Regions from separate parts of the Agarivorans sp. D1326 genome, predicted to be linked through region 3. Evidence: predicted binding sites of a transcription regulator. Region 3 holds the regulator's gene; each other region holds the start of a gene.
The links. Region 3 encodes LexA, which represses DNA repair genes until DNA is damaged. Its sites were predicted from a motif close to TACTGTATNNNNATACAGTA; they were not measured.
Positions count from the first base shown of each region.

Region 1 (7,671 bases), on a different contig from region 3:
TAGCGTAGCCGTGTTCAAGTTTAGCTACGCCCGTAGAAAAACGGTTAAAGGCAATAACTGCCGGAATAGCTGCAAATAAGCCCATTGCTGTCGCGATAAGTGCTTCTGCAATACCTGGAGCTACCATGTTCAAACTTGCTTGTTGAACTTCACCCAGTGCGATAAAGGCATTCATAATACCCCACACCGTACCAAATAGGCCGATATATGGGCTAATCGAACCAATGGTTGCGAGCATGGGCAACTGATTTTCTAGTGATTCAACCTCACGCGATAACGATACCCGCATGCTACGATAAGTACCATCCATTACTGCATCGGCGCTGCGACCACTGGTTTTATGTAGGCGCACATACTCGCGAAAACCAGAGTGAAAGATTTGTTCCATTCCCTGCAGGTGGTCAGCTCGGGCGTTACTCTCTTGGTAAAGCTTATTAAGATCTACACCCGACCAGAATTTTTGTTCAAAAGCGTCGCTGGCTGTTTTGGCCGCTTTTAATACGCGATTACGGTTAATAATCATGGCCCATGAATAAACAGACATACTCACTAACAACAGCATTACAAACTTAACTAATAGGCTCGCCTGCCAAAACAAGCCGATAAATGACATATCAGAGTGCACCGAGTAAATCCTCTTTTAACGTTTCAGGAATGGCCGTGGCCTTCATTGATGACAATGTGACACAAGCTACAGTAACCATTCCCTGGGCGATGACTTGTTGATCAGCATTTCTAATGGTTTGTTCAAATACCAAACTGGCTCTTTTCATTTTATTGATGGTGGTTTCTACCGAGAGCATTTGGTTGAATAAAGCAGGAAGTTTGTAATCGATATTTAGCGAACGCACAACAAAACACAAATCTTGTTTCATTAATACATCTTGATCATAGCCAAGCTCGCGCAACCATTCTGTGCGGCCTCGTTCGAAGTACTTAATATGGTTGGCGTGATAAACCACCCCGCCAGCATCGGTATCTTCGTAATAAACCCGAACAGCTAAAACCGACATTACACCTATCCCAAATATATAATTACAAATTACTATACACAGGCTAGTGCCCAAGGTTAAGACTCTAAACACTTAATTTAGATAATTGACAAAGAAAATTGGAATAACGGCTTAAAATTAAACACTTTAAGCTCATTTTTTGGCTATGCTGTCGTTATTAAACGACAGCATTTTTATCGTTTAGGAAGGTCTAAACCGAGGTGTAAATAGGCTTTATCACTGGCAATGCGCCCACGAGGAGTACGTTGCAAAAAGCCTTGTTGAATCAAGAAAGGTTCTAATACATCTTCTATGGTTTCTTTATCTTCACCTATTGCAGCTGCTAGGTTGTCTAAACCCACCGGGCCACCAGCAAAAGTTTCGGTAATGGCTTTAAGTAGCTTGGTATCCATGTAATCGAAGCCAGCACTGTCTACGCTAAGTAAATCGAGTGCTTGTGCAGCAACTTGTTGAGTGACTTTGCCATCAAATTTAACATCGGCATAATCACGAACTCGGCGTAATAAGCGATTTGCAATTCGAGGCGTTCCTCGAGAACGTTTAGCTACTTCCCACGCCCCTTCGCCATCTAAGTCTAAGTTGAGATAATGAGCACTTCGTTTAACGATATCGGATAAGTCTTTAGTATTGTAAAACTCTAGACGCTGTACGATTCCAAACCTGTCTCGCAGAGGAGAGGTTAGCATTCCTGCTCGAGTGGTTGCACCAATCAAGGTAAAAGGCGGTAAGTCCAACTTAATCGAACGCGCTGCTGGTCCTTCGCCGATCATAATATCCAGCTGATAATCTTCCATTGCTGGATATAACACTTCTTCAACTACAGCACTTAAGCGGTGAATTTCGTCGATGAATAATACGTCGCCAGGCTCTAAGTTGGTTAACAGCGCCGCTAAGTCACCGGCTTTTTCTAACACCGGGCCAGAGGTAGTTTTGATATTTACCTCTAACTCGTTAGCCACAATATTAGCCAAGGTGGTTTTACCTAAACCAGGCGGGCCGAAAATGAGCAAATGATCTAAAGCATCATCGCGACGACGAGCAGCTTCAATGAAAATTTCTAACTGCTCTACAACCGCGTCTTGACCGGTGTAATCCTCTAGCTTTTTGGGTCGAATCGCTCGATCCACACTCTCTTCTTCAGTTACTGGTGTGGCTGCTACCAAACGGTCAGCTTCAATCATCTAAATTACCTTTGTTACAGTGCCGCTTTTAAGGCTTCTCTAATCAGCTCTTCACTACTCATGCCGCTGGTCCATACTTGTTTAACCAACTTGTCGGCTTGATTACCTTTATAACCCAAAGACTCTAGTGCAGCGATTGCTTCATCTCTTGGATCTACGCTTGCTTGTAAAGGTAAATCGCCATGGCTGCTTAGGCTATCACTAATTGGCGTTTCTGGAAGTTCTACATTCCAGTTTTTCAAGCGGTCTTTCATTTCTACCAATAAACGCTCTGCGGTCTTTTTACCAATGCCCGGCACTTTCACAAGGCTTGATAGGTCTTCATGTTTAACTGCAAACACGAACTGCTCACAACTTAGACCAGATAAAATAGCTAATGCTACTTTAGGGCCAATGCCATTTACTTTTATCAACTCTCTAAACAAAGAGCGTGAAGCTTTATCATGAAAGCCATAAAGCAGTTGCGCATCTTCTCGTACGATGAAGTGAGTCAACAAGCGTACCGACTCGCCCAGCTCAGGTAGCTGATAAAAGCAATTCATAGGTAGTTGAATTTCGTAGCCTACTCCAGCCACATCAATTAAAACAAAGGGGGGGACTTTTTCTTCTAAGATACCTTTAATGGTAGCGATCACTGCATAAACTCCTAAACTAACTGCGCTTAGCTTAACTCAAAGACTGGATATATATCCAGTCTTTGAGTTAAAAGTTTACGTAGCACCAACTAAGCCCTGCTAGGTTCTCGTCTTCAGTATTAAGCCTTATTCATGTTGCAGTGATTTGTGTTTATGCACCAAGTTCCAATCGGCTAATACCGCATAAGCTGCCGGAATAATAAATAACACCATCATAGTGGACGCAATAATGCCAAATACTATCGACACCACAATTGGTTGCACAACTTGAGCTTGTAAGCTGGTTTCTAACAATAAAGGCAACAAACCCGCAGCTGTAGTTAAAGAGGTTAAAAACACTGCCCTAAAGCGCTCTTTACTTGCATTCACTACTGCTTGATAAACATCGTCGCCCTCATCTAAATGATAACGGATATACTGCACCAGCAATATTGAATCATTAGTTACAATACCCGCTAGGGAGATAAACCCTAGTATTGAGGGCATGCTTAGGTTGTGCCCCAATAAAAAATGCCCCCACAATACCCCAATTAGGGCCATAGGAATCACCGTAAGTACCACTACCGGTTCTAAGTAACTTCTGAACTGAAAACTTAAAATAGCGAACACACCAAATATGCCAATAGCGAAGCTTTTGCTTAAGGAAGCCCCTACTTTCGCGCTTTCTTTAGCTTCACCTTCAAAATCTACCCGTAAGCCTGGGAATTGTTTTTGAAGCTCAGGCAAAAAGCTTTTTTGTACTAGTTGCATCACCTCGTTGGTATTGGCGACTCGGGTATCAACATCTGCCATTACTGTCACGGTGCGTAAACTGTTAATTCGTTGAATGCGTACATAAGCGCGCTGGTATTCAATGTTTGCAATAGACGATAACGGCACTTGCTGTCCATCGGCTAACACAATTGGAAAATTCGCTAAGGCTTGCAAGCTTCCGGACTGTTGCTTGTTAAGCCTTACGTCTATTTGCATATTTTCTGGGCCAATTTGAAACTCGTCAGCAATGACTCCTTGGTATGAAGCGCGCAACTGCTCAGCAACCATTTGGCCATTCACCATAAATGACTCTGCACCACCTCGAAGAGATATAACCACTTCTTCTTTGCCAGGTCGCATATCATCTAAAATGCTATTCACACCCTGAAACTTGCCCAAATAAGCTTGTAGTTCAACAGAAGCTGATTTTAATGTATCTAGATTAGAGTGCTGCAAACGAACTTCAATCGCCCGCCCTGCCGGACCCATTGTCGGTTGAGTAAACGCCAACGCTAAAGGTAAAGCTTGCTCGCCAACTTGCTCGCGCCAAGCCGCAATAAAATCTTCGATATAACTATTGCGAACTTCTGCAGAGAGTAAATCAAGGCGCACTGTAGCTACATGCGGGCCCGACTCGCCAGCATCGGCATTAAAGTTATATTGCGCGGTTATATCGTGAATAAGCGTCTGAGGTTCGTTGTTATCTTGGGTGAACCGTTCTCCAACTTGTTGCGCTGCATTTACGATTTCAGTAACTAACGCCTCCGTTTGGCTCAAACTCGACCCAGGAGGAAGGATGATTCTTGCCTCTGCAATATCGCCATCCAACTCGGGAAAGGCGGTAAATTTAACTAGACCACTAATCACCAATGAAAAAGATAACAGCAATAAACCAAACGTTGCTCCAAGCGAAACGTAACGCCATTTAACTACATAGGCGACTGCCGGAACTAGCTTATTAAGCCGGAAGTTTTCGAAAGCATTTAAAAATTGTGCTTTAAACCCGCTAGTAGGCCGTTCAATTCCTTTGTGCTGCAAAGTATGACGAAGGTGATTAGGCAAAATTAAAAATGCTTCTACCAAACTAATGCATAGCACCAATAATAAGGCCATGGGAACCACGCTTAACACGGCCCCCATTTGACCGTCTAACCACATCAAGCTTCCCAGTACAAAAATGGTGGTGAAGAACGACGAGATAACCCCGGGTGCGGCTTTTTTAACGCCTTTTACTACTGCTTGGTCAGCACTTAATCCACGCTCTAAATGCGCGGCAATGGATTCGGCAATAACAATCGCATCATCCATCATGATACCAATGGCCATAAGCAAGCCCACTAGCGTCATGATGTTGATTGACAGTCCAAACACCGACATTAAAAACAACCCGCCCATAAAGGCTACCGGTAAGCCTGCTGCAATCCAAAATGAGTAACGCAGCGAGAAAAACAACCACATGCTTAAAAAGACCAAGATAATCCCTTGCCATCCGTTTTTGAGCATCATGTTTAAACGATCGCTCAATAGAGAAGACATATCATTGGTAAGGGTTAAGCTCACTCCTTCCGGCGTAACAAGCCGCTGGTCATCAACAAACTGCTGAACAGACTGCTTAATTCTCAAAGCATCATCTGCTTTGTTTTTGCTGATTTTAAGTACCGCTGATGGAAGGTTGTTAAAGAGGATTTTTTCTTCGTCTAACTCAAATCTATCACTAATAGTGGCAATATCACCAAGGTACACCACGCTGCCATTGTTATCTGAGGCGATCACAGTTTTAGCCAGCGCTACAGGGTCTCGTTTACGCTGGTCAAAACGAATTAACAAGTTTTTATCGGTAAGCTCAATAGTGCCGGCCGGCAAATTTATGTTTTGCTGGCTAATGGTACTAGCTACATCATTCACGCTAAGGTTTAACCTGCGCAGCGCAGTATGGTCTAGCTCAACGCGTAGCTGATGATCCGAAAATCCACTCACGCTTACCATCGCCACGCCGTAATCAACCTTTAGGATATGTTTAAGCTCTTCTGCGTAAGCTTTTAAATCAGGCCAAGATGCTGGCGCACTTATTGCGATATCGACGACTGGCTCGGCCCAATCCATTTCTTTTACTACGGGCGGTTCAATTTGCTCTGGGAAATCCTTAATTGCATTTATTTCGGTTTGAATATCAACCAGCATTCGCCCTACATCGGCATTACCATCAAGCTTTACAACTAACGAGCCAAGGCCTTCAACAGCTTCACAGCGGGTTTCTTCAATACTTGATAAACCATCAACTGCGTCTTCCATTCGCATACATAAACTTTCTTCCACTTCACTAGGTGACGCACCAGGGTACACCACCGTTGCAATAATGAAGGGATTGGTAAACTCGGGAAAGGTTTCACGCTTTAAGGTACTAAGACTAGTTAAGCCGAGAAGTATAAAACTCACCATTACAAGGTTTGCTAGAGTGGGATGGCGAATAAAATAATTAAGCATTCGTCGCGTCCTCTAATCGCAAACTCATTCCCTCTACGGCAGGGATCAGGTCATTAAGAATTAGCTTCTGTCCACTGCTAATCTCACCACTGATAGCCACTCCTTGTTCAGTTCTAAACAACACAGTAATAGGGATTATGCGAAGTTTCTCTTGATCATCCATGAGGTAAATACTGCTGCCATGCAAAGCACGTTCAGGCACCACATAGTGCTGTTGCGGATAACCCTTAATGGTTGCTTGCACATACATACCTTTAGTAAGCGGGATTTGCTGGGCTAAATCCATTTCTGCAATATTTTGTGCAACTTCTAAAAACATACCAACTGTGGCTTGCTCTACACTCACCGACTCAGCAACACGAGTGACCGTAGCGGGCCAACGATACTCAATACCAGATGCCACCAAACTCACAGATGCTTCAAACTCCAACTCATCAATTGAAGGTAAACCCAAAGCATTTTGATAGTGCTGAACGCTGCTAACCAAATGACGCATGTCGTTTAACGACAGCTGCACATCGGCTACCATTACATCCAGTTTCTGCGCCACTACCATTACCGATTGCAAGTTAACAACTTGCTCAGTTTCAATATTTACTTCTGCAATTTTGGCATCGAAAGGTAGCACGATTTCTGTTTTACTCAGTTGCCGTTGTGCATCTTCTAGTTTGGCCTCTTCCACCGCGAGTTGTGCCTCGGCAACGCGTCTATCATCGGGGATAAGCTGTAGGGCATTCTCAAGCTCTTGAACCACGTTGTTTTGAATGAGTACGTTTTGTTTTTGATTTTCTAACTCTGAGCTGGAAATAAGATTTTGCGCTTTAAGCTTTTGCTTACGTTTATACTCTTCATCCACCAACAAAGCTCGCTGACGTTCGATATCTAAGCTCACTTTAAGATTGGTTTCTTCTTGGTTTAGTCGAGCCAATTGAGTTTTACTGGCGTTTAAGTTGGCCTCTGCTTGAACCAGTTTTAGGCTGTATTCAAGCGGGTCAATTTTAAGCAACAAGGTTCCTTTAGGAAGAAACCGCCCCTCTTCTAACAAGGGATGACGATAAACCAAACTGCCGGTTACTTCCGCTACGGCTTCCCAGCTGGTTTTAGGCTCTACTCTTCCGTAAGCCACCGCTATAGGAGCAGCAGCTTGCTGCTCTAAACCCACCACCTCAACTAAACGGGAAGACTGGTGCTGAGCGTTTACCGGTGCAACTTCCTTTGTAGCAATAGCCAAGACCAGAAAAAATACCCCAATGGCAATGCCAGGAAAAATCAACCAAGGTTTATTGAGTTGCATTACTATGTTCCTTAGGTTTAAACAATCCACGCTCAAGCAACTGAACGTTATGATCTGCAAGTTTTAAAAATTTTTGTTTCGACAATTCAATTTGATTGGCTTCCAATAAACGCTCAGGCATCAAAAATGGAAACACCATTAAACTCAAAAAACTAATCTGTGCCATCTCAGGGTCTACACCATCTAAAAGTGACTTATTTTTTAACAATTTCTGGAATAACTCCCTGCTTTTAAAACGCCCCAAACTGCCAATCATCAGGTTTAGTTGCTGAGCGCTTTCGTGTTCTTTAGGTAAGCCGGACAATTTGTAT
Region 1 is NZ_JBTWEN010000002.1:140,913-148,583, forward strand. Features, by position in the region: gene tolQ (protein TolQ) at 1-625, opposite strand, end outside; gene ybgC (tol-pal system-associated acyl-CoA thioesterase) at 615-1,013, opposite strand; gene ruvB (Holliday junction branch migration DNA helicase RuvB) at 1,187-2,194, opposite strand; gene ruvA (Holliday junction branch migration protein RuvA) at 2,209-2,829, opposite strand; gene ACYFDN_RS04525 (efflux RND transporter permease subunit) at 2,956-6,066, opposite strand; gene ACYFDN_RS04530 (efflux RND transporter periplasmic adaptor subunit) at 6,059-7,360, opposite strand; gene ACYFDN_RS04535 (TetR/AcrR family transcriptional regulator) at 7,347-7,671, opposite strand, start outside.
Region 1: ruvA (Holliday junction branch migration protein RuvA) is a predicted target of LexA. The motif match lies at 2,871-2,890, and genes of this name have one in related genera.

Region 2 (7,671 bases), on a different contig from region 3:
TAGTTTCGTGGTTTTAGCCGCGGCAACATGCTCATTTGTGCTCGTGACTCAACCTGGAAAATGCCCACACTGTCGCCTTTGCATAACATGTCGTAAGTGGCGCTATCATCTTGTGGAATATCGCTAAGGCTAATGGTGCGTTGTTCTCGTTGGCTTAAGCTGGCAAGGCAGCGGCGAATGGCGCTTAACATTCCCAAAGCCAGTACATCCACTTTCATTAAATGTAGTGCTTCTAAGTCATCTTTATCCCACTGGATGATAGTGCGATCGGCCATGGCGGCATTTTCTATGGGGACTAAGTCACACAGCTTGTCTTGGGCAATAACAAAACCGCCCACATGTTGTGACAAGTGACGAGGAAAGCCGCGTAGTTGTTCCACTAGTTCAGCAAAATTACGTGCATTAGCTTCTGGTAATAGGCTAGCCTGAACAATTTTTTGGCTGGTTGAGTTACTGCCATCACGCCAATCAATATTGTGGTTAAGGCCATGTAGTATATGCGCAGGAATAGCTAAGGCTTTACCTATTTCGTTAATTGCACTGCGGGTGCGGTAGGTGACAATACTGGCAGCTAAAGCAGCGCGCTCACGGCCGTATTTTTGATAGATGTATTGAATGACTTCTTCGCGGCGCTGGTGTTCAAAATCGACATCGATATCTGGTGGTTCATTACGTTCTTTAGAAATAAAACGCTCAAATAGTAAGCCCACTTGGCTGGGGTTAACTTCGGTAATATGTAAGCAATAACACACCACTGAGTTGGCGGCAGAGCCTCGCCCTTGGCAGAGAATGTTTTGCTGCCGTGCGTAGGCCACAATATCGTAAATAGTGAGAAAGTAGTGTTCGTAATTTAGCTCGCTAATTAAGCTCAACTCATGTTCGATTTGCGCTCGTAGTTCAGCAGAAAGCTGCTCACCAAAACGCTGTTGTATGCCTGTTTCAACAAGTTCTCGCAGATATTGCTGAGCGCTGTAACCCGCCGGTACATTGTCTTTAGGATATTGGTAGCGGATCTCATTAAGACTAAAACAACATTGCGCAGCAAGTTGAGTGCTAAGGGCTAATTCGTCACTAGAGTAGCGCTGTTGCAAATGAGGCCACTGTAATAGGCGACGTTCGGCATTACTGCTTAATAAAAAACCGGCTTGCTGCACTGTGCTGTGTTGGCGAATGGCATCAAGAATGTCGGCTAAGCGCTTTCTATTAGCCAAGTGCATGCGTGGGTTAATGGATGCAAGGCAGGGCATTGCGTGTTGTTTGGCTAATTGCCTGTAACTGTTTAGCACTTTAGTGGGTTGAGATAAGTCGTTATGTAACAGTAAATAGAGTCTTTGAGACAATTGTTGCTGTAGTTGCTTAAGGTGTATTGCTTGTAGGGCAGGAGTGGCTTTAACCAAGAGTAAGCATTGGTTAAGTCGTTGATCAAATTGTTGTAGTGTGACTTGATAACTGCCTTTTTTACTGTGCTTTCTTGCTTGGGTAATAAAGCGACAAAGTTGCTGATAACCTTTAAGATTTTTAGCCAGAACCACCAATTGGCATTGTTCATCGGTGGTGAACTGGCTACCTACAATAAGCTTAATGGCCAATGGTTCGGCGGCTTGGTGGGCTCGAACAACTCCACTTAATGAGCATTCATCAGTAATGGCAATGGCTTGATAGCCGTAACGTTGAGCTTGCTCTACCATTTCTTCTGGGTGTGAAGCGCCGTATAAAAAACTAAAGTTACTCTGGGCATTAAGCTCGGCAAAAAGAGTGTTATTCATTAGGCAAACCAGCCGTGCAGGTACCACTGTTGTTTTTCTTGGCATACCCAAGCCAGGCCTTGATTGGGACTTTGCGCCATGTAGTAATCTCGGTTAATGCTTTGTTCATCCCACCACCCGCTAGCGATGCGTTCGGGCTCAGAGAGTAGGGTGTAATGTTCAATATTGATGGGTTTTAGCTGCGGCAGTAACCAGCAGGGGCGAGTAAACTGTTTAGGGTAATTAAGTGTCTCATGCTGAGACAAAGGCTGGTATTGGCTGGCAAATTCGGGGCGAAAATCTGCTTGGCAGCTTAAGCGGCTAATTGCTTGCTCGCCCAAGCGCACACTTAATTGGTCAAACAGCAAGCTATCACCAATGGGTTGCTGTTGTTCAAACAAACCGGTGATTTGGTGACCAAGGGGATAAAGAGCTTGGCAATCTAAGCTAAATTCAATCACCGCAGCTGCTAGGCGAGTAGATTCCAACTTTAAACGAAATAGTGCTAGCCAATCTTGGCTGGTTTGTAATAAACGAGCACTTTTTAAGATAATTTGTTCGCTGGGTTTATCTCTAAAGTTTAAATGCAGTACCAATATATTGCTGCAAAGCTGGTGTTGTCTTAACCACTGCTGAAAATGTTGGCAAGCCTGTTTCAGTGAAAACATTAAACCTTGAATTGTGTTGGTTTCGGCTAACAAAGGAAAACGTTGTTGGTAATGGGCTTGTGCTGTGATGAAGCGCAGTGGAGTCGTTAATCGCCCATTAGCTTGATCGAGTAACGCTAGGCTGTCTTCGCCTAAACGTTTACGCAGCTCTGGCCGAGGCAAACCATTAAGTTGTTTAATGGTATATAAGCCCATCGCTTGTAAAGCCGTGATTTGGTGAGAGGGTAAGTCACTAAAGTTCAGTGGTAAATCGGCTAGCTGAGTAATTCCCGATCCTGCTTGCTTGATATCTTGTGAGCGAGCTAACCAGCGGGCAGCTATCGCGCTATGGGCATGGGCAATACGAAAGCTAAGCTGTTGTTGCTGATAGTGTTGTACCAACTTAGATATATGCTGCTCTGGTTTAGGGTAAATGGTATGCATACCGGCACCACTTATATATAAGCCATTGTCGGGATGAGTAGCGACTTGAGCGCAATAGTGCAAAGCCTGTTGAGCTAAACCCATAAAGTAAGCATCGCAAGATAAATCGCTTTGTTGGTATAAGCAGAGCTGAGGTGCTAGCTGATAAGCCGTATTGAGTGAGCAGCCTAAATACACCCCCAAATTATGTGCAACTTGGTTTAACTGAATAATTTGCTTGTTGTGGTGTATTGCCAAGGCTTGTTGGCTGGGGTGCTCGCGTTGTAGTAGGTCCAACGCGAGCTGGGGAAAATCAAGGTAAATCCAATACATGTTGCACTTGCATAAAAGGCATCGGCATTAATTAAGTCGTGGAATGTGTTGCTCATAGAGCGGGGCGCCGCCACGACGTTTTAGCAGATGGTAGTTAATGTGTTCTGGTGACTTGCTAGGGTGCAAGGCCATTCTTACGCTGGCGCTAGAGCTTTGCTGTTGTTGCTGTAGCGGTCTAAATAAATAACTTAAGCAATCTCCTTGTTCTGCTGCTAACTGCAAGCGGCGGCTGGCTTTTAAATCTAAGCCGTCTAACCAGCCTAATACTGCGCTACAAGAGCCACTTTTTAATGCTTGCTCAATGGTCCACAGGGCATCGCTACACTGCTCAGGTCGAATAACAATGACTTTACTAATATCTACGCCGTGCTGTTGTAGTGCAGGGGCATTAGGCATAAATGGCGGTGCAACCCAAATAATCCAGCGCGATTGTTGACTAAGCTTAGCTAGAGCAGGAAGCAATAATTGTAACTCGCCAATGCCATGTTTTTCGTACAGCACCTCGGTGATGCCGCCCTGTGGCCAACCATGGTTAGGTAGTTGTTGGTCGAGTTGTGCAAAGCCACTTGAATGAACGTCAAGATGACTGTGTTGCCATTGGCTGCCTTGCCATACCTTGTTGCTTTGTAGCAGTTGTTCAATTTGTTGTGCCATTGTTCGCTCCATGCTCTAAGTCAATGTCGAAGTTTAACTGTTTTTTTATACAGTGTATGGATATACAGTATTCTTTGTTTGGAGATTTTGCAAATGTTTTTTTGCTTTATATGTATGACAATTAAACTGATGTGCTAGTAATTTTTCGTAAATACTTGCAAAATAACATTGAAGACTGAAAAGGTTTTCATAGGAAGCGTGCTAATAAATAGGGATTAAAATGATAACTCTTGGTGAATACATAATAGAAAAACAACACCAGTTTCCCGATGCCACAGGGGAGCTTACTCAGCTATTAGGGGCTATTCGTTTAGCCGCTAAAGTAGTTAACCGTGAGATCAACAAAGCAGGGTTAGTTGATATTATCGGCGCTACTGGCGTAGAAAATGTGCAAGGAGAAGTGCAACAAAAATTAGATTTATATGCGAACGAGAAATTTAAAGCTGCGCTTGAAGCGCGTGGTGAGGTATGTGGCGTAGCCTCAGAAGAAGAAGATGAGTTTGTTAGTTTTGACAGTGCTCGTTCTATCGACAGTAAATACGTTGTGCTAATGGATCCTTTAGACGGTTCCTCAAATATTGACGTAAATGTGTCGGTTGGGACCATTTTCTCAATTTATAAGCGTATCAGCCCTTGTGGTGCGCCAGCAGTATTAGAGGACTTTTTGCAACCGGGTCATCGCCAAGTTGCTGCAGGATATGTGGTATATGGTTCATCGACGATGCTGGTATATACCACTGGTCATGGGGTACATGGTTTTACCTGTGATCCATCGTTAGGGGTGTTTTACCTTTCTCATGAGAATATGACCATTCCTGATGACGGGGTAATTTACTCAATCAATGAAGGTAATTACCTTAAGTTTCCAACTGGGGTTAAGAAGTACTTAAAGTACTGCCAAGAAATTGAACCAGAAACCAATCGACCTTATACCTCGCGTTACATTGGATCTTTAGTGTCTGATTTTCACCGCAACTTGCTAAAAGGCGGAATTTACATCTACCCCTCAACGGCCTCTGCACCTAAAGGGAAGTTACGTTTATTGTATGAATGTAATCCGATGGCCTTTTTGATTGAGCAGGCAGGGGGCAAGGCCAGTGATGGCTTTACTCGTATTATGGATATTGAACCAGAAGAGCTGCATCAGCGGGTTCCCTTCTTTTGTGGCAGTAAACATATGGTTGAAACCGTTGAAGAGATGATGCGAGAGTATTCATCTGAAGAACAGTAAAACTAGCTCTTAATATTGTTTGCCCTGGTGAGCCAATCATCAGGGCAAACAAAGATACGCTTTTCCTGCTGCTTAGCTTGCTCTGGTAAGTAAAGTTGTACAGGGCCTCGTGAAACATCTACTACATTACCTGCTTTGCTTAGTGGATAAGCGTTAGGGCTAAGCCATTGCTGCTTAGCTAATATATACCACCCTTGAGCTTGCATTGCCTGCCATTGAGTTAGGCTATACCAATGCAAATTTTGTGGAGTGGGGAGGCTATCATTGCCCAATTTAAACAAATACCCGGGCAACACAATGCGCTGTTTAAAAGAGTAGTTAGCATAGTTTTGGGCTAATGCTTGGATTTGTGGGTGTTTACCTAAAGGGATTTGCTTGAGCAGTAATTTACTGAGCTTATTGCTTAGTCTGTCTTGTTGATTGGGCCCCAAGTAATCAGAAGCGCAAGGTGAAGCATTGCGTGCTAGGTAAAACTTCACCGCTAGCTCCCAGTGCTCTATTTGTTGCTGCTGATGGTTTACCAGCAAAAAATCGATAGCGCCTTGGGTACGCCCATGTTGTTGCACAGCGACATTATCGGCGAGTAACTGCCATTCTGGGTGTGCTCCAATTAAGCCCCGCCACAATTGCTCAAAATATAAACCTAAGCGAGAGTTAGCCTGTGGCTCAGCTATATGGGGTAAATGCTCCTTAAGCGTCCATTGCCACTGTTGTTGCCAGGTAGAGTCAACCATAAAAGGCAGGGCATGAGGCAGCAAAGCAGGCGCGTTTAAACACCAGTGCAGATCATTTTCCCATGCTTTTTTATTCACAAATGTTGCTTTTTTGTTACTAATTTACACTTATTTAAAGATTTTGCTTTTTATTTCGACTGTTTTACCGGTTTTTGTAGTTTTATTACCAAATGTTAGCTACTATTTAGTGGTCTAACCAGTTGAGGTGTTCGAAATGAGTAAGCAATTTTCTACCAGCATTATCATCGTTCGTCGTATCGCACTATTTTTAGTGGGTTTGGTTTCTTTCCCTTTTGTTGCCCTTGCCGGCCTAAGAGCGCCTTTCTATAGCGCATTGCACCGCCAGTGGATTAAGCGCAATGATCGTCCAAGTTGGATGCAGCAAGCTGACAAAATTAACCAGTTTGTTTTGTTCTAATCTATAAGGCTTGTTTAAAGCTGGGTCTGCTACTTACAATGTGCCAAACCATTGTGAGTTAATGTAATGAAAAATACCCGATTAGAAAACATATTAAACCAGCACTTAGAAAGCTTTAAGTTTAAAGACTACTGTCCCAATGGCTTACAAGTAGAAGGTCGTGCAGAGGTTAAGCGAGTTGTTACTGGTGTTACAGCTTGCCAAGCCTTAATTGACCAAGCTATTGAGCATAAAGCCGACGCTATCTTGGTTCATCACGGCTTCTTTTGGAAAAACGAAGCGGCAGTGGTTACCGGTATGAAGCGTCGTCGCCTGCAAGCGCTGTTAAACCACGATATTAACCTTTATGGCTATCACTTACCCTTAGATGTACATCCTGAACTTGGTAATAATGCACAGCTCGCTAAGCGCCTTGGCATTACTTTGAAGCGAGGTCTGGAAGCGTGGGATCCGCGTAGTGTAGCCATGGTAGGTAAGTTAGAAGAGCCACTTTCCGGTGAAGAGTTTGCCAAACGTATCGAGCAGGTGCTGCAGCGTAAACCTTTACATATCGCTAATGGCCATAGCATTCAAAAAGTAGGTATTTGCACTGGTGGTGGTCAATCCTACCTTGGTTTGGCAGCTGAGCAGGGCTTAGATGCATTTATTAGTGGCGAAATCTCTGAAAACACCGTACACACTGCGCGTGAGATGGGCATTGATTACTTTGCCGCTGGCCACCACGCTACCGAACGTTATGGCGCGCAGGCACTAGGGGAGTGGTTGGCAGAAACTCACGACCTAGATGTTACCTTTATTGATGTAGATAATCCGGTATAAGCCTAAAAAGATATTGCGAATGATAATGGTTCGCAATATAATTGCTTTATTGTGATTGATGAGGTGAAGCAATGTTTGTATGTTTATGCCACGGCATTACTGATAAGCAAATTAAAGAAGCAGTACAACAGGGCTGTGAAAACTTAGCTGATGTACGCAAAAAGAATGGCGTTGCTTCTGAGTGTGGAAAATGTGCCAGAATGGCAAAAACCATCATTGATAAAGAATTATCTATTACACCTAAGTACTACGAAGTAGCCTAGTAAGCATTTGCTTAGGCTACTTAATCCGCTTCATCGCGGTGAATTAACAAATCAAATCCTTTATCCCGCCAATATTGAATAAGCTCAGGCTGCACGCCTAATATCGCTAACGACACCTGTTTCTCTAAACAGCGCTGCTTTATGGTTTGCCAATATCCACGATTGTCATTATTTACGTTGAGCAAAATCCACATATCCAAAGAAATCACTAGCACATCAATTAAGTCCAACACTGTGGGATTGTTTATTAGTTGAGCCACTAAGTTGGGTTGCCAAGCTAGTTGTACGTTTTGTTGTTTAATACGCACTAAGCTGGTTAGATTTTCCATGGGCAGCTCAGGGCTAAACACCAACATCATTTCTGAGTAATGATCGGCTATTTGCGTTAGCGTCAAATTACGGTG
Region 2 is NZ_JBTWEN010000001.1:192,065-199,735, reverse strand. Features, by position in the region: gene ACYFDN_RS00865 (error-prone DNA polymerase) at 1-1,766, opposite strand, end outside; gene ACYFDN_RS00860 (Y-family DNA polymerase) at 1,766-3,148, opposite strand; gene imuA (translesion DNA synthesis-associated protein ImuA) at 3,176-3,802, opposite strand; gene fbp (class 1 fructose-bisphosphatase) at 4,023-5,033, shown strand; gene ACYFDN_RS00845 (DUF1853 family protein) at 5,036-5,845, opposite strand; gene ACYFDN_RS00840 (DUF2517 family protein) at 5,982-6,185, shown strand; gene ACYFDN_RS00835 (Nif3-like dinuclear metal center hexameric protein) at 6,252-7,004, shown strand; gene ACYFDN_RS00830 (bacterioferritin-associated ferredoxin) at 7,076-7,267, shown strand; gene ACYFDN_RS00825 (hypothetical protein) at 7,288-7,671, opposite strand, start outside.
Region 2: imuA (translesion DNA synthesis-associated protein ImuA) is a predicted target of LexA. The motif match lies at 3,853-3,872, and genes of this name have one in related genera.

Region 3 (7,671 bases):
TCATACAGCGGCACCAAGGCGTAACCAAAGCCGAACATAGCCACTACTACAAGCAGCAGCTTTGTGACTAAACGGCCATGGCCAAGCATATTATTTAATCTCCGGCGGTGTAGAGAAACTGTGGTAAGGCGCTGGCGATGGCAATGCATCCCATTCTAAGCCCTCTGCGCCTTCCCAAGGTTTAGCCGGAGCAGGTTCACCGCTACGAATACACTTAATCACCATGTACAAGAAGATGAACTGCGACAAACCAAAGGCAAAGCCACCAATACTCACAATGGCGTTAACATCGGCAAACTGCAACGCATAGTCTGGAATACGCCGTGGCATGCCACCTAAGCCTAAAAAGTGCATAGGGAAGAACAACACATTTACCGAGATAAGCGAACACCAGAAATGTAACCGGCCCAGGCCTTCGTCGTACATATTACCGGTCCACTTAGGTAGCCAATAATAAGCAGCGGCCATAATCGAGAATACCGCGCCAGTTACCAGTACATAATGGAAGTGCGCCACCACAAAATAAGTGTCGTGATATTGGAAATCCACCGGCGTAATCGCCAACATCAATCCCGAGAAACCACCGATGGTGAAAAGCACAATAAAGGCCAGTGCGAATAACATCGGCGTTTCAAAGGTCATTGAGCCGCGCCACATGGTGGCCACCCAGTTAAATACCTTCACCCCTGTAGGTACCGAGATCAGCATGGTACAAAACATGAAGAACAACTCAGCTGCCACAGGCATACCAGTAGTAAACATATGGTGCGCCCACACAATGAAGCTTAAACCAGCAATAGATGCAGTGGCGTAAACCATCGAGGCATAACCAAACAATCTTTTACGAGAGAAGGCAGGAACAATCGCCGAGATAATGCCGAAAGACGGCAAAATCATAATGTAAACTTCGGGGTGGCCAAAGAACCAGAATATGTGCTGGAACAGTACTGGGTCTCCTCCACCAGCGGCATCAAAAAACGACGTGCCAAAATACTTATCTGTAAGCACCATGGTCACTGCACCTGCTAATACCGGCATCACAGCAATCAACAAAAATGCGGTAATAAACCAAGTCCACACAAATAGCGGCAACTTCATGTAAGTCATGCCGGGTGCACGTAAGTTCATAATGGTTACAATCACATTGATCGCCCCCATAATCGAACTAATCCCCATAATATGCACCGAAAATACAAACAAAGCGGTACTGTCTGGGCTGTAGTTAGTAGAAAGCGGCGCGTAGAAAGTCCAACCAAAGTTAGGGCCACCACCTTCCATAAACAACGAGGCTAACAGCATGGTGAAAGCAAAAGGTAAAATCCAAAAGCTCCAGTTATTCATGCGTGGCAAGGCCATATCTGGCGCGCCAATCATCATCGGAATCAGCCAGTTAGCCAAACCGGTAAAGGCCGGCATTACTGCACCAAACACCATAATTAAGCCGTGCATAGTGGTCATTTGGTTGAAAAAGTTAGGTTCAACTAACTGTAAACCTGGTTGGAACAGCTCGGCGCGGATCACCATCGCCATCGCGCCACCGGTAATAAACATGGCAAAACTAAACCACAAATACATTGAGCCAATGTCTTTGTGGTTAGTGGTTAATACCCAACGCATTAAACCGCGCGGGGCACCGTGATGGTGCTCATCATGGTCAGCATGAACGTCACTAATCGTGCTCATTATCTCTCTCCCTACTGCGCTGCGTTTTGCACGGCCACAACATCCTTGGCCTGCACTAAATCACCGGTATCATTACCCCAAGCGTTACGCTCGTAAGTAATTACGGCAGCCAGCTCTTTCAAACCTAGCTGTTTACCAAAGGCTTGCATCGCAGTGCCCGGTACACCATTCACAACTACTTCAATATGTTTGCCCACATCACCAATAGCGATTGGGCTGTCTTTCAAGCCAGGGAACACACCTGGTAAGCCTTCACCGTTAACTTGGTGGCAAGCTGCACAGCTTTTGTCGTAGACTTTTTTGCCCAGCGACATCAGTTCGTCTTGCTCCATAGTCATAGCAACCAGCTCTAACTCTTGGGCTTGCTTGGCTTGATAAGCAGCTTCTTCCTCGGCTAACCAAACATCGTAATCAGCCTGCGTTTTAGCGATAACCACAATCGGCATAAAGCCGTGGTCCTTACCACATAACTCAGCACACTGGCCGCGGTAAATGCCGGGTTTATCAATGATGGTCCAAGCCTCATTAATAAAGCCAGGGTTGGCGTCTTTTTTAACTGCAAAATCCGGTACCCACCAGGAGTGGATAACATCTTCCGAAGTCATCAAAAAGCGTACTTTTTTATCGATAGGCAATACCAGCGGACGGTCTACCTCAAGCAAGTAGTTTTTGCGTTTTTCCAGCTTGCCGTTAACTTCATCCATATCAGAAGCCAGCACACTGTAGAATTCCAGTTCGCGGTCGAAGTATTTGTAATGCCACTTCCATTGGGACCCGGTTACTTGAATGGTGATATCGGCATCGGAAGGATCTTCCATGGCCAACAGGGTTTTAGTGGCAGGAATCGCCATCCCAATCAAAATAATGAAAGGAACGATGGTCCAAATAATTTCTACTTTGGTACTTTCATGAAATTGAGCCGGCTTGGCCCCTTTAGACTTGCGATGATGAAAAATAGCCCAGAACATGGCGCCAAACACCAGCACCCCAATAGCACAACAAATATAAAAAATTGTCATGTGCAGGCCATAAACCTGCTCACTAATGGCGGTAACACCCGGACGTAAGTTGAATGACATTTCTTGCGCAAATACTTGCGACGAAAAGAATGTCAGCATTATTAGCTGAATCCATCGGCCCACAGCGCTCTCCTTTGCTAGTAGCCAACGACAACAACTCTCCAAACTAGGAAAGTAGCTGCAGAAAAAGGGAAATCCCCCACCCCAAAAGTAGTAGACAGCAACAGCTAAATACAAGCTACTGCTTATAAATTAACCCCTAAGTTAAAGAAATGTAAATATATTGTTGAGATTTTTATGGATAAACACAAAAGATGTGATGCTAACGACAAAAGCCCAAATCGGGCTGATTTGGGCTTAAAAAGGGCGGAACTTATTGCTATGTAAGGCTTACATCCAATCGGCAGTGCGAATAATACCTACCGCTAAGCCTTCAATTTCGATGCTTTGATACTCTAAATCAACTTCAATAGTTGAGAGCTCTTCATTCTCTGGGTGCAAGTAAACCATTTTACCGTCGCGCTCAAAACGCTTAACCGTAACATCGTCTTCTAAACGTGCCACCACCACTTGCCCATTAAGAACGTCATTGGTTTTGTGCACCGCTAACAAGTCACCATCCATAATGCCGATGTCTTTCATACTCATTCCCTGCACCCGCAGTAAATAATCGGCATGAGGGTTAAACAAGTTAGCATCTACCGCATAGTGCGACTCTACATGCTCCTGCGCCAAAATAGGCTCGCCTGCAGCTACTTGGCCAATTAAAGGTAAACCGGGTTCTAAGTCTTCGGCTACTGGCTCATTAGCGCTGGCTGGCAAATACTCTTCACTAATGCGAATACCACGCGAAGCACCAGGGATCATCTCAATAGCACCTTTCTTAGCAAGAGCTCGTAGGTGCTCTTCTGCCGCATTAGCAGAACGAAAACCTAATTCTTTAGCGATCTCTGCACGGGTTGGCGGCATACCCGTTTCGGAAATATGACGACGAATTAATTCAAATACTTCTGTTTGACGGGGTGTTAAAGGCTTCATAATCTACCTGTAAGTTTATACAGCACACTGTTAGTATATACAGCATGAGCAATGAAGCAAGGATTTATCTAAATCAGTGACTTATTGTAGGTTTCAGTTTCATTGGAATTCTTTCCGCTACTTTGAAACTACACCCGATATTTTGTGACACCAATCACAAATAGATAGAATTAAGGATAAAAGAAAGATACGAAGAGTAGAGCTAACTCGCTATTGGACAAAAGTGAGTTAGAGTGTTTATGTAAATAAGCGTTGTCAGGGTTAGGTGGGATAAGAAAATATGCCTTTGCAGGGCTGAAAACAACAAAGAGACAATTCAAGGTTGTCTCTTTGTCAGTTTGGGTATCAAAGGTTCATACTTTTAAGGTCTTATTTTGCATATTATAAAAGTCACCTACACAGTATTCACTTTGGTTGAGGTCGCTATCAATCATGGAAGTGGTAAAGATGATTTGACCGTTACAATATGCTGTGGTAGAACACCACTGGAAACTTTACTCGATGGAAAATCGGTTTGGGCTGAGAAGAACTTAGCTCAAATCTAAACTGACAGACACCGATTCAAAATTGGGTAACTGTCAGATCAGGTCTGAGCTAGTACACATTATTGTATATTGAACCCGTGACTTTTCACTCCTTAGTTACTGACGGAAACGGTCTCACTCGAACTCCATGCGCAAAACATCCAGAGCACTGCTACTCACCTCAAGCCAAACAATGCTGTTTTATATCCCCTATTTCGAATCTAAGGGAATCGCCTGGAAGTCAAAGGCCAGAGAACAAGGTCTGCCCACTGCTTACTCAAGTACTGAGAAATGGTTACCGATGAAGAACGTCTCCTTGTTTCTTCATGAAATGGCAGCGAGATGCGCCGACGATATGCCCCTAGCTGCGGGTAAATACGCCGCTCAAATTTACATTGACGGCAAAGAGGGTTTCATTGGGAAAGATTTTGAACTCAAACAAGTCCTAGAATCATTTATGAGCAACGAGCACCTGTTTAGCCGACAAAACACCTATTGGCTAGAGAAGGCGGGTGAAGAGTGGTGCCTTTGCAACCGAAGTGAGATGAAACCCAGTTTTCCAGGTAGTGTCGTTAACGAATGGTTCAGAGTTGCGCTGGTAATGCAGTTTTGCCGACATTGGCTTGGCCCTGATTGGTCGCCCAGCTTTGTAAATGTTATGACCCATGAAAGCTCAGGCGCCAAGTTTGCGCAGCTGCTAATTCCGCGCACTCAGCTAAGCTACGATTCTCCCGCCTTGAAAATTGGTCTTGCTGGAGTGGACAATCTTCAACCTATGTCCAATCGTACTCTCAAATCCCGTGACATCTCTGAGATCTACTTGCTTTCAGAAAGCTACTGCCACCTACCCAACTTCACCTTAGAGTGGTTAGCCAGCCTGTTTGGCGTCACCAGCAAAACACTGTACCGCTACTTTAATGACCACAGCACATCGTTCAACCAGATGAAGAAACAATCGATTCTTAAGCAAACCCGGAAGCTACTAGAACAGAGTGACGACCCCATTGCTGACATTGCTTATCGTATGGGTTATCAGGATGTATCGAACTTTAACCGGGCAATCAAAGCCATCTGCGGCGCCACACCAGCCCAACTTCGTAAGCAGAATCTACCAGACTAACCTGTCGCAAATAACTGTACACAACTTGGTCGTTTCTCACTGCCCCTTCCCTGCAATCAGCTGCCATTAAAACTTTCCCCTGCCATTAGCTTTACCTAACTTATTGTGGCTAACGCTTATGTCAAGTGTCCGAATATGACCATGACAATGTCCATATATGACCTGTTTTCGGGTGCAGAGAAAACCTACTATTCACTCGTTCGAATGACTCGACGGCCTTCATAACGTCAATGACTAGGCAGATGGCCCTTATTAAAGGACTTCACACTAACTATCACTGAATTATGAGAGCTAACAATGAACACGACACCACTGGCACCTATCGCCGCTCTGAGCATGCTTTTTGCGCTACCCGCTTTTGCCGATAGCGACACGCCAGATCCAGCAGACCTAACTAAGACAAATACCTCTGCCTACGTGGGAATGAGTAACAACGGTGGGTTTAAAGGTTCAATCTCTGGCGATATGGCGTTTCAAAACGGTCAACAAGGCATGCTTACCGTGGAAGCCGCAATGGATAGTCACGGAAATTACACCGACAGTCGCCTGCAATACTTCCATGTTTTCTCTATAGCCAACTCTGTTGTGCCTAAAATCGCGGCTTCTGTAGATGTGCTAGACAACGCCTTGTTTAGCTCTGTTTCGCCCGGCGTGACGCTGGCTATTAACTCTGGTGTAAAAGGACTTAACATTTTTCCACGAGCAGGCGTGTTAGCAGGTAAGTTTTCCCAAGATCTTACCACCATGGCCAACATCTCTGACGACGAAGCTCTAGGTGCCTCAGCTGCGCTATATGTTTTCTACACTGCCGGCAAAGACGGCACGTATTTCGGTCTGTACCCAGAGTACAACTACCTATCAGGCGATGCGGAACTGTCAGTTCTGAACACCAATTTCTTAATGGCCACTCCTTTCAATAGCGAAAAAACACGCTGGGGCCAAATCAAGATCACTAACACCCATACCACCATCAAGAATGCCTTCATCAACCAAAGCATTAACGACACCGTGGTATGGGCCAATTACAAGTTCTACTTCTAAGCAATCTACATCTATTACGTTCTATAAGGTAAAAAACCATGAAAAATCTAACCAAAATGACCAGTATCGCTGTGTTCGTAGCGGCAGCTCTAACCACCAATGCGGTGAGCGCCGAGTCTGCTCTAGACCAAGCATTAGCCCAGCCTGGTGCTAAACCAACTATTCCGGTAAGCCAAGTAAAGCAAGGCTTTGATAAAACATTTATCGATGAAGCAAGCGCGAGCTTTGGTAACTTCCATATGCAAATGGGCGGTGACCACGCGCTGTACTACACCCTTAACATGACCAAGTACCTACCGGCTGAACTGGCTATGCCGCACGGTGAGATAAGTGAACTGAAACGCAATATTGATCCCTCCCTTAATGAGTTGACCTTTACCATGGGCGACGGCAATGAGTCTGTGACTATGGGCGAGTACATCCATGATGAGAAAACCCGGGTACAAGGCATCATGATCCTCAAAGGCGGTAAAGTGGTCTATGAAGCGTTCCCAGGCATGAACCCAGAGGACTCTCATATATGGGCATCGGTAGCGAAATCATCGGTGGGAACCATCCTCACGATGCTGGAAAACGAGGGCAAGGTCGATATGAACAAGCCAATCACCGAATACGTTCCAGAGCTAAAAGGCACCCAGTGGGATAGCGTGATTATGCTTGATGCAATGAATATGGCATCTGGCCTAGACATCAGTGAAAACGCCGCCAATACCTTAAATCCACGCTCGGTATTCCAGCGCATGTTATCCGCTGACTTCAACGTAAAAAATGCTGATGGTGTAATTGAAGATGAGATGAAGGTACTGCGTGATGTGGTTCCACTAGAAGGCGAAGCTTCAGGCGAAGTAGCTCGCTACAGCTCAACTATCACCAAAGTGCTAGGTGTAGCAATCGAGAACATCACTCAAGAGCCCTTTACTCAAGTGTTTGAGGAGCGCATTTGGTCGAAGATTGGTGCTCGCGCCTCAGCACAAATCAACGTTACGCCTGCTGGTCACGCCATCGCGTACGGTGCAGTCAACACTCGCTTGGATGATTTGGCGCGTTATGCTCTGCTATTTACGCCGAGCTGGAACAGCGTGGCTAATGAGCAAGTAGTCTCACAAGAAGTCCTTAGCAAGATGCAAAAAGGCGGAAACCACGCTGCCTATCTTGCGGGTGACTTTACCGACCACTCATGGGTTAAAGCCGCTTTCGGCTTAGACATGCCAATTTATAACTCGCACCAGTGGGACGCTGTTTGGGA
Region 3 is NZ_JBTWEN010000012.1:79,895-87,565, reverse strand. Features, by position in the region: gene ACYFDN_RS19055 (cytochrome c oxidase assembly protein) at 1-89, opposite strand, end outside; gene ctaD (cytochrome c oxidase subunit I) at 91-1,683, opposite strand; gene coxB (cytochrome c oxidase subunit II) at 1,695-2,801, opposite strand; gene lexA (transcriptional repressor LexA) at 3,093-3,740, opposite strand; gene ACYFDN_RS19035 (helix-turn-helix domain-containing protein) at 4,566-5,384, shown strand; gene ACYFDN_RS19030 (hypothetical protein) at 5,682-6,425, shown strand; gene ACYFDN_RS19025 (serine hydrolase domain-containing protein) at 6,464-7,671, shown strand, end outside.